DNA from 3 places in the Pantoea sp. SGAir0418 genome. Region 1 is predicted to be linked to each of the others. Evidence: predicted binding sites of a transcription regulator. Region 1 holds the regulator's gene; each other region holds the start of a gene.
What was found. Region 1 encodes CRP, which controls carbon source genes, mostly activating them, when cyclic AMP is high. Its sites were predicted from a motif close to ATGTGANNNNNNTCACAT; they were not measured.

Region 1 (3,280 bases):
TGGAGTGGATTCAGAAACTGGTACGCGACACCAGCGAGCGCGGCCATTCGCGCGAAGCGGTGATGGATTCGGTGGTGCGTTCGATGGAAGACTACATCAACTACATCACGCCGCAGTTTTCCCGCACGCACCTCAACTTCCAGCGCGTGCCGACCGTGGATACCTCGAACCCGTTTGCCGCGCGTGAAATCCCGTCGCTGGATGAGAGCTTTGTGGTGATCCATTTTCGCGGCCTGGAGGGCATCGCTTTTCCTTATTTACTGGCGATGATCCAGGGCTCGTTTATTTCCCACATGAATACGCTGGTGGTGCCGGGCGGCAAGATGGGACTGGCGATGGAGTTGATCATGACGCCGCTGGTGCAGCGGTTGATTGAAGGAAAACGTATTGAATAGCGCAGGCTAATACGCCAGTTTCGCCGTGAGGAACTGAGATCGGGAGCGCAGGGCCGCGCTCCCGGCTGGATTACAGCTCCACCACTTCGTAGCTGTGCGTTATCTCGACGCCCTTGCCCAGCATGATCGCGACCGAGCAGTACTTCTCCGCGGACAGATCCACCGCGCGCGCTACCGCTTTATCGCTCAGCGCTTTGCCGCTGACAATAAAATGCAGATTGATATGCGTAAAAATGCGTGGCGCTTCTTCGCGGCGTTCCGAGGTCAGTTTGACTTCACAATCGGCGACATCGTTGCGCCCCTTTTGCAGAATCGACACCACGTCAATCGCGCTGCAGCCGCCCGCAGCCATCAACACCATCTCCATCGGGCTGGGCGCTTTATCACCGGAATTGCCGTCCATTAATACCTGATGACCGGATGAGGATTCTCCGAGAAAGGTCAGCCCTTCCACCCATTTCACTCGTGCCTGCATTATTCTTTCTCCTGAAGCGGCGGTTTTGCCGCCAGAGTACGCTTTCACCTGACAAACAGCAATGCAGACGCATCCCCCACCTGCTGAAGCGAGACAACAGGAGACAGGTTGCAAAAGCTATGCTACAAACAGTGCTGAAAATATTTTCGTCACGAAAGACGAAAGCGGGACGAATCAAAAGCATCGCTTACGAATCCACCCCCGAATAACTGTCCCTCACGGGAAACGCTGGACGATTTCACCGCCTGACAGGGAAAACTGCCCCCTGTATTTTGGGCACGATTACAACAGAGGATAATAGCGAATGGTTCTCGGCAAACCGCAAACAGACCCTACACTCGAATGGTTCCTGTCCCATTGCCATATTCACAAATATCCATCCAAAAGCACCCTCATCCATCAGGGTGAGAAAGCGGAAACGCTGTACTACATCGTGAAAGGTTCCGTCGCGGTACTGATTAAAGATGAAGAAGGCAAAGAGATGATTCTCTCCTACCTCAATCAGGGGGATTTCATCGGTGAGCTCGGCCTGTTTGAAGAGGGCCAGGAGCGTAGCGCCTGGGTACGTGCGAAAACCGCCTGCGAAGTGGCTGAAATTTCCTACAAAAAATTCCGTCAGCTGATTCAGGTCAATCCGGATATTTTAATGCGCCTGTCGGCGCAGATGGCGCGTCGCCTGCAGGTAACATCTGAAAAAGTCGGCAACCTTGCCTTCCTCGATGTGACCGGCCGTATCGCGCAAACGCTGCTCAACCTGGCGAAACAGCCTGATGCCATGACCCACCCGGACGGTATGCAGATCAAAATCACCCGTCAGGAGATTGGTCAGATCGTGGGCTGCTCACGCGAAACCGTGGGTCGTATCCTGAAAATGCTGGAAGATCAGAACCTGATCTCTGCACACGGCAAAACCATCGTCGTTTACGGCACCCGCTGATTTCTTCTCACCTACGGCGTGATGGCAACATCGCGCCGTTTCTGTTTACGATGAGCTGATGTGGCGTCGAATCATCTATCATCCGGAAGTTAACTATGCGCTGCGGCAAACGCTGGTGCTGTGCCTGCCTGTGGCGCTCGGCTGGCTGTTTGGCGATCTGCAAAAAGGGCTGCTGTTCTCCCTGGTGCCGGCCTGCTGCAACATCGCCGGTCTGGATACGCCACACAAGCGGTTCTTCAAACGGCTGATTGTCGGCGGCGCACTGTTCGCCAGCGGCAGTTTTCTGATTCAGTACCTCACGGCTTACGCTGTGCCGCTGCCGCTGATTCTGCTGGTGTTGCCGCTGCTGGTGGGCGTGACCGGTGAAATCAGCCCGCTGCATGGTCGTTTGCTGCCCGGCACGCTGATCGCCGCCATCTTTACCTTAAGCCTCGTCGGCCGTATGCCGATGTGGGTCCCGCCGCTGCTGTATATCGGCGGGACGCTGTGGTACGGGCTGTTTAACTGGTTCTGGTTCTGGCTGTGGAAAGAGCAGCCGATGCGCGAGACCCTCAGCCTGCTGTACCGCGAGCTGGCCGATTACTGCGACGCCAAATACACCCTGCTGACGCAGCTGACCGATCCGGAAAAAGCGCTGCCGCCGCTACTGGCGCGCCAGCAGAAAGCGGTCGATCTGATCACCACCTGCTACCAGCAGATGCATATGCTGTCCGCCAGCCGTGATAACAGCCATAAACGCCTGACGCGCGCTTTCCAGGTCGCGCTCGATCTGCAGGAACATATCTCGGTCAGCCTGCACCAGCCGGAAGAGGTGCAAAAGCTGGTGGAGCAGAGCCACGCCGAGGCGGTGATCCGCTGGAACGCGAAAATCATTTCGGCACGGCTGCGCGTGCTGGCCGATGCCATTCTCTATCACCAGCTGCCGGAACGCTTCCACATGGAGAAGCCGCTCGGCGCGCTGGAGAAAATTGCCCGGCAGCACCCGGATAATCCGGTCGGTAATTTCTGCCTCTACCATTTCAGCCGCATCGCCCGCGTGCTGCGCACGCAGAAGCCACTGTACACCCGCGACCTGATGGCCGATCGCCAGCGCCGCCTGCCGCTGCTGCCGGCGCTGCGCAGCTACCTGTCGCTGAAATCTGCCGCGCTGCGGACGGCGGCGCGCTTCGCGGTGATGCTAATGTTCGGCAGCGCGCTGGCGCTGTTCTTCAATATTCCCAAGCCTTACTGGATTCTGATGACCATCATGTTTGTCAGCCAGAACGGCTACAGCGCCACGCGCGTGCGCATTCAGCACCGGGCGCTCGGCACCTTCGCCGGCTTGCTGATCGCCGCGGCGTCGCTGCGCTTTGCTGTTCCGGAGTCGATTGCCCTGCTGACCATGCTGGTCATCACGCTCGCCAGCTATCTGATCACGCGTAAATATTATGGCTGGTCGATGATTGGCTTTACGGTGACGGCGGTGTATTCGCT
Region 2 (3,280 bases), 930 kb from region 1:
GGCGGTAAAGAAGGTCTGGTACACATTTCTCAGATCGCCGACAAGCGCGTAGAGAAAGTGACCGATTACCTGCAGATGGGTCAGGAAGTGCCAGTTAAAGTGATGGAAGTGGATCGTCAGGGCCGCGTTCGTCTCAGCATCAAAGAAGCGACAGAGCAGAAGCCAGCAGAAGAAACCGCTGCGGTGAGTGCACCTGACGCTGAGTAAGCGTTTTCCTGATCAGCCGCTCCCTGCCAGCTGGCGGGGAGCGGTGTTTGTATACCCGAAATGCGTCGCGCGCTGGTCAGCGCACCAGTTAGCTGAAGCAGGACGGGTATCATCGCGAGGGCGGGAACCCTTGTGCATAGCAGGCGGATGACAGGATGGTTATCCCAATGTTTGTATTCGGGAGTGGGAAATGAAGCCTTTTTTGCGCTGGTGTTTTGTTGCGACAGCTATCACGCTGGCAGGATGCAGCAACTCCAATTGGCGTAAGAACGAAGTTCTGGCAGTACCTTTGCAGCCCACACTGCAGCAAGAGGTTATTCTGGCGCGAATGGAACAAATTCTTGCCAGTCGGGCCCTGACCGATGATGAACGCGCACAGCTGTTATATGAGCGCGGAGTGTTGTATGATAGTTTGGGTCTGAGGGCACTAGCGCGGAACGATTTCTCGCAAGCGCTGTCTATCAGACCGGATATGCCGGAAGTGTTTAACTATCTCGGCATTTACTTAACGCAGGCAGGCAATTTCGATGCTGCCTATGAAGCGTTTGATTCTGTACTTGAGCTTGATCCAACTTACAACTATGCGCATTTAAACCGTGGTATCGCCCTCTATTACGGCGGTCGATACAAGTTAGCGCAAGATGATCTGCTGGCGTTTTATCAAGACGATCCTAACGATCCGTTCCGCAGCCTGTGGCTCTACCTCGTTGAACGCGAGATGGACGCCGATAAGGCAAAAGTGACGCTCCAACAGCGTTACGATAAGGCGGCTAAGGACCAATGGGGATGGAATATTGTCGAGTTCTACCTGGGCGACATCAGTGAAAAAACATTGATGGAACGTCTCAAGGCGGACGCAACGGATAACACCTCGCTCGCTGAACATCTCAGTGAAACCAACTTCTATTTAGGTAAGTACTACCTAAGTCTGGGGGAGAAGGACGACGCGAAAGCGTTGTTCAAACTGGCGGTGGCCAACAACGTCAATAACTTTGTTGAACACCGATACGCATTGTTGGAACTGGCGCAACTCGGCCAGACACAAGACGATTTATCAGAATCTGACCAGCAATAGCTGACGAACTTTTATTGCCTGATTTACCCGTAAAGTCATCGCCTGAACAGGTGAGGGCTTTTCTGTTCGTCAAAACTTCTAATTTGAGCCGGTTCACACTTTTTGATGAAAATGACTGAAAGTTTTCACGACGAGTTATGTAGACTGGCCGCCGCAATCTAAGAGGCACGTGTACTACATGACTGATATTCAAACCACTTTTGCTGATCTGGGCCTGAACGCCGACATCCTCGAATCACTGAACGGTATGGGCTACGTTAAGCCATCGCCAATCCAGGCTGAGTGTATTCCTCACCTGCTGGCGGGCCGTGATGTGCTGGGTATGGCGCAGACCGGTAGTGGTAAAACAGCAGCGTTCTCGCTGCCGCTGCTGAACAACGTTGATCCTTCTGTCCGCGCACCGCAAATCCTGGTGCTGGCGCCGACCCGCGAACTGGCGGTTCAGGTGGCTGAAGCGATGACAGAATTCTCTAAACACATGCGCGGTATCAACGTCGTGGCCCTGTATGGTGGCCAGCGTTATGACGTGCAGCTGCGCGCACTGCGCCAGGGTCCACAGATCGTGGTTGGTACCCCGGGCCGTCTGCTGGATCACCTGAAACGCGGTACCCTGGACCTGTCCAGCCTGCGTGGTCTGGTACTGGACGAAGCCGATGAAATGCTGCGTATGGGCTTCATCGAAGACGTTGAAACCATCATGGCGCAGATCCCGGAAGGTCATCAGACCGCACTGTTCTCTGCAACCATGCCGGAAGCGATTCGCCGTATCACTAAGCGTTTCATGAAGGATCCGCAGGAAGTGCGCATCCAGTCCAGCATCACTACACGCCCGGACATTTCTCAGTCTTACTGGACCGCTTACGGCCGTAAGTCTGACGCGCTGGTGCGCTTCCTCGAAGCGGAAGACTTCGATGCTGCCATCATCTTCGTGCGCACCAAAAATGCCACGCTGGAAGTCGCAGAAACGCTGGAGCGTAACGGCTACAACAGCGCCGCGCTGAACGGTGACATGAACCAGGCGCTGCGTGAGCAGACGCTGGAGCGTCTGAAAGACGGTCGTCTGGATATCCTGATCGCGACTGACGTTGCGGCCCGTGGTCTGGACGTTGAGCGTATCAGCCTGGTGGTTAACTACGACATCCCGATGGATGCCGAATCGTATGTGCACCGTATCGGCCGTACTGGTCGTGCGGGTCGTGCTGGCCGTGCGCTGCTGTTTGTTGAGAACCGCGAGCGTCGTCTGCTGCGCAACATCGAACGCACCATGAAGCTGACTATTCCGGAAGTTGAGCTGCCTAACGCCGAGCTGCTGAGTCAGCGTCGTCTGGCGCAGTTCGCTGCCAAAGTTCAGCAGCAGCTGGAAAGCAGCGATCTGGATCAGTACCGTGCGCTGCTGGCTAAAATGCAGCCAGAAGAAGAGCTGGATATGGAAACGCTGGCCGCTGCACTGCTGAAAATGGCGCAGGGCGAACGTCCACTGATTCTGCCACCGGATGCACCACGTCCACAGCGTCGTGAATTCCGCGATCGCGATGAGCGTGGCGGCGACCGTCCACGTCGTGACAGCCGTGACAGCCGCGAAGGTGGCGATCGTCCACGTCGCGAACGTCGTGACGTTGGCGAAATGCAGCTGTACCGCATTGAAGTGGGCCGTGACGACGGTGTTGAAGTGCGTCATATCGTGGGCGCGATTGCTAACGAAGGCGACATCAGCAGCCGTTACATCGGTAACATCAAGCTGTTTGGTACTCACTCCACTATCGAGCTGCCAAAAGGCATGCCGGGTGAAGTCCTGCAGCACTTCACGCGTACGCGTATTCTCAACAAGCCGATGAATATGCAGCTGCTGGGCGATGCACAGCCACACGAGCGCACCGAGCGTCGTAGCGGCGGTCGTGACTTCGGTGGTGAGCGTCGTGGTAACCGCGAGGGTGGCAACCGTGAAGGTGGCGCACCTCGTCGTTTCTCTGAGCGTCGCGAAGGCGGTCGTGAAGGCGG
Region 3 (3,280 bases), 1.2 Mb from region 1:
GGCGGTCAGTACGCCCTGAATATTTTTGCTCATGATTTCCCCGCTCATGCTGAGTGATTTAACGCCGGAAACAGCGTCAGGTAGACGTTGCGCACATCGTCGGCGCTGACTTTCATCGGTACATTCTTCATCAGGCGCTGCACGTCCAGCGCGGCTTCGACCAGATACGGCAGATGATCCGGCCCGATACCCAGTGCTTCCAGGCTGGCCGGCAGTTTAAGGCGCTGCACCAGCGCGGCGAAATAGGCCACCAGCGCGTGCGATTTGGCCTCTTCATCCAGTGCACTATCGGCATCCGGCAGCAGATCGTAGGCCTGCGCGAACTTGCTCACCGCCGCCGGACGCACAAACTGCATGCACGGCGCCAGCAGAATGGCGTTGGCCACGCCGTGTGGCAGATGATACTTGCCGCCCAGCGGATACGACATGGCGTGCACCAGGTGTGTCCCGGCATGGGCGATCGCCGCTCCGCCGTAGTAGGACGCCCACAACATATTCAGCCGTGCTTCCAGGTTGTCCGGTTCGGCAAGGTTCTTTTCGAGGCTGGCGAACAGCTTTTTCATGCCGATCAGCGCATAGTTATCACTCACCGGATTGGCCACGGTGGCGGTGAAGCACTCAATCAGGTGACACAGCGCATCAATCCCGGTCGACGAGGCGATGTGCGCCGGCATGCTGGTGGTCAGTTCCGGAATCAGCGCCACGTAGTCCGGCAGCATCACCGGCGAAATAATACCGACTTTGGTCTCTTTCTCCGGAATGGCAAGGATGGCATTGGGCGTGGCTTCCGAGCCGGTGCCGGCCGTGGTCGGGATCAGTAAAGAAGCGGTACGCGTGTGCGGCTTCTCACCGGCCAGCAGGGCCGTCAGGGTTGGCGCATCGGCCACGCACAGCACGGACAGCAGCTTCGCCACATCCAGCACGCTGCCGCCGCCAATGCCGATCACCAGATCGACGTCGCCGTGCGGCAGAGCCGCAACAATCGCCGCCACATCATGCTGGCTCGGTTCGGGCGGCACCGTATCAACCAGGCTCAGGCTGGCGATCTGCTGCTGCAGCCGGGCGACAAGCGCCTGCACCGCCGGAATACCCAGAATGTTTTTATCCGTGACCAGCAACGCCTTCTGCTTATCCTGCAGTAAATAGCTGAGATCGTTCAGAGCCTGATAGCCACTGATCACGGTGCTGTTGATATTCATGTCATGCCCTTATAACGGTTTTGCACATTATGATTAGGTTTGCTCAATGCTGTGCGGGGTGTATCCCTTTCTGAGGCTAAATTTATAGGCGATATCGATTTCAATTAATTTGATCTTGCTCACATATAATCAATCATGATTGAATATAATCAAATGCAGCACGGCAAGGGGCCGTGACAGGAGAGAGAATGACTTCATCGCCATGGAAAACGCCCGTTCTGGTGATTGCCGACGATTTTACCGGTGCCAACGACGCAGGCAGCGGCTTCGCGCTGGCTGGCGCGCGCGTCCACGTGCTGTTCAATAACCTGACGCCCCCGGAGGCCGGCGTTGCGGATGTGCTGGTAATCAGCACCGATAGCCGTGCGGTCAGCGCAGCGGAAGCCGCCAGCCGCACGCATGCCGCCATGCAACCGCATCAGCAGATAGCGCAGCACGGCTGGCTGTTTAAGAAGATTGACTCAACGCTGCGCGGCAATCCAGGCGCTGAGGTGGCGGCTGCGCTGCAGGTCAGCGCGAAACGGCTGGCGCTGGTGGTGCCGGCGGTGCCTAAGCTGGGCCGCATCACGCGCGGCGGGGAAGTGTGGATCCATCAACAGCGCCTGACTGACACCGAATTTGCCAGCGATCCTAAAACCCCGGTGACCAGCAGTAACGTGCTGACGCGCCTGCAGATGCAATGCGATCTGCCGGGCGAGCAGATCGATCTTGCCACGGTACGCAGCGGCATGCTGGCCGCACGGCTGGCGACCAGTCAGGGCCTGCTGGTACTGGACGCGGAACTGCAGGCGGATATCGACACTATTATCGCGGCGGCCGCGACGCTGCCGGAACGTCCGCTGCTGGTCGGCGCGTCCGGGTTAAGCGATGCGCTGGGTGCGCATCTTGCTGCGCGGCCCTCTCGCCCGGTGCTGGCGATTGTCGGTTCGATGAGCGCCATGGCGCAGCAGCAAATCGCCCGGCTCGCCAGCCAGCGTGACATCCGCTTGATTGATATTGATATTTGCCAGCTGTTTGCCACACCGGCATGGCCGCAGGCGGCGGCCTGGCAGCAGGCGATGGTCCAGGCGCTGCGCGAGGGCGTGCACTGTGTGGTGCGCACTACGCAACAGGCTGACCAGCGCCACGCGATTGCGCAGCTGTGTCAGCAGCAGCAGATTACGCGCCAGCAGCTCGGCGAGCGCATCTGCCAGTTTCTGGCGCAGCTGACGCGCGCCGTCTGCGCGCACATTCAGCCTGCCGGCCTGTTTCTTTCCGGCGGTGACGTGGCCATCGCGGTGGCGCAGGCGCTCGGGGCCAGCGGCTTTCAGATTCAGGGCCAGGTGGCGGGCTGTGTGCCGCACGGGGTTCTGCTTAACAGTGAATTACACCTGCCGGTGATGACCAAAGCGGGTGGCTTTGGTGATGAAAACACCCTGGCGGAAGCCATTCGTTTTATTGAGGAGAAGTCGAGTGAATAACACTATTGCGGTGACCATGGGCGATCCGGCGGGCATCAGCCCGGAAATCATCATTAAAGCGCTGGCAGAAGGGGAGCTGGCGGGCATTCCGGCGGTGGTGGTCGGCTGTGCCGCGACGCTGCGTCGGGTGCTGGCGCTGAACATTACGCCGCACGCTGAGTTGCGCGTGCTGGACAGCGTGCAGGATGCGCATTTCGCACCGGGCATCATTAACGTCATCGATGAGCCGCTGGCCGATCCTGACGCGCTGCAGCCGGGCAAGGTACAGAAGCAGGCCGGCGATCTGGCCTGGCGCTGCGTGAAGCGCGCCACCGAACTGGCGCTGGCGGGCGACGTGCAGGCGATTGCCACCGCCCCGCTGAACAAAGAGGCGCTGCACGCGGCGGGCCACCTTTATCCCGGCCATACCGAACTGCTGGCACAGCTGACCCAGACCAAAAATTACGCCATGGTGCTGTATACCGACCATCTGAAAGTGATCCACGTGACCACGCACATCGCGCTGCGTAAGTTCCTCGACACGCTAAACGGCGAACGTATTCAGACGGTGATCGGCATGGCTGACAGCTTCCTGCGCCGCGTGGGCTATGACCAACCGCGCATCGCCGTCGCCGGGGTCAA

Region 2: a site for CRP is predicted at 1,364-1,381, ahead of yrbN (protein YrbN). Genes of this name have one in related genera too.
Region 3: a site for CRP is predicted at 1,307-1,324, ahead of C1N84_RS15205 (iron-containing alcohol dehydrogenase). Genes of this name have one in related genera too.

Annotation. Positions count from the first base shown of each region.
Region 1 is NZ_CP027911.1:306,848-310,127, reverse strand. It holds gene C1N84_RS01320 (phosphoribulokinase) at 1-395, shown strand, start outside; gene C1N84_RS01315 (OsmC family protein) at 466-870, opposite strand; gene crp (cAMP-activated global transcriptional regulator CRP) at 1,175-1,807, shown strand; gene C1N84_RS01305 (YccS/YhfK family putative transporter) at 1,866-3,280, shown strand, end outside.
Region 2 is NZ_CP027911.1:3,470,940-3,474,219, reverse strand. It holds gene pnp (polyribonucleotide nucleotidyltransferase) at 1-207, shown strand, start outside; gene nlpI (lipoprotein NlpI) at 398-1,282, shown strand; gene yrbN (protein YrbN) at 1,388-1,444, shown strand; gene C1N84_RS16265 (DEAD/DEAH family ATP-dependent RNA helicase) at 1,461-3,280, shown strand, end outside.
Region 3 is NZ_CP027911.1:3,230,229-3,233,508, reverse strand. It holds gene C1N84_RS15210 (dihydrodipicolinate synthase family protein) at 1-33, opposite strand, end outside; gene C1N84_RS15205 (iron-containing alcohol dehydrogenase) at 45-1,199, opposite strand; gene C1N84_RS15200 (D-threonate kinase) at 1,388-2,659, shown strand; gene C1N84_RS15195 (D-threonate 4-phosphate dehydrogenase) at 2,604-3,280, shown strand, end outside.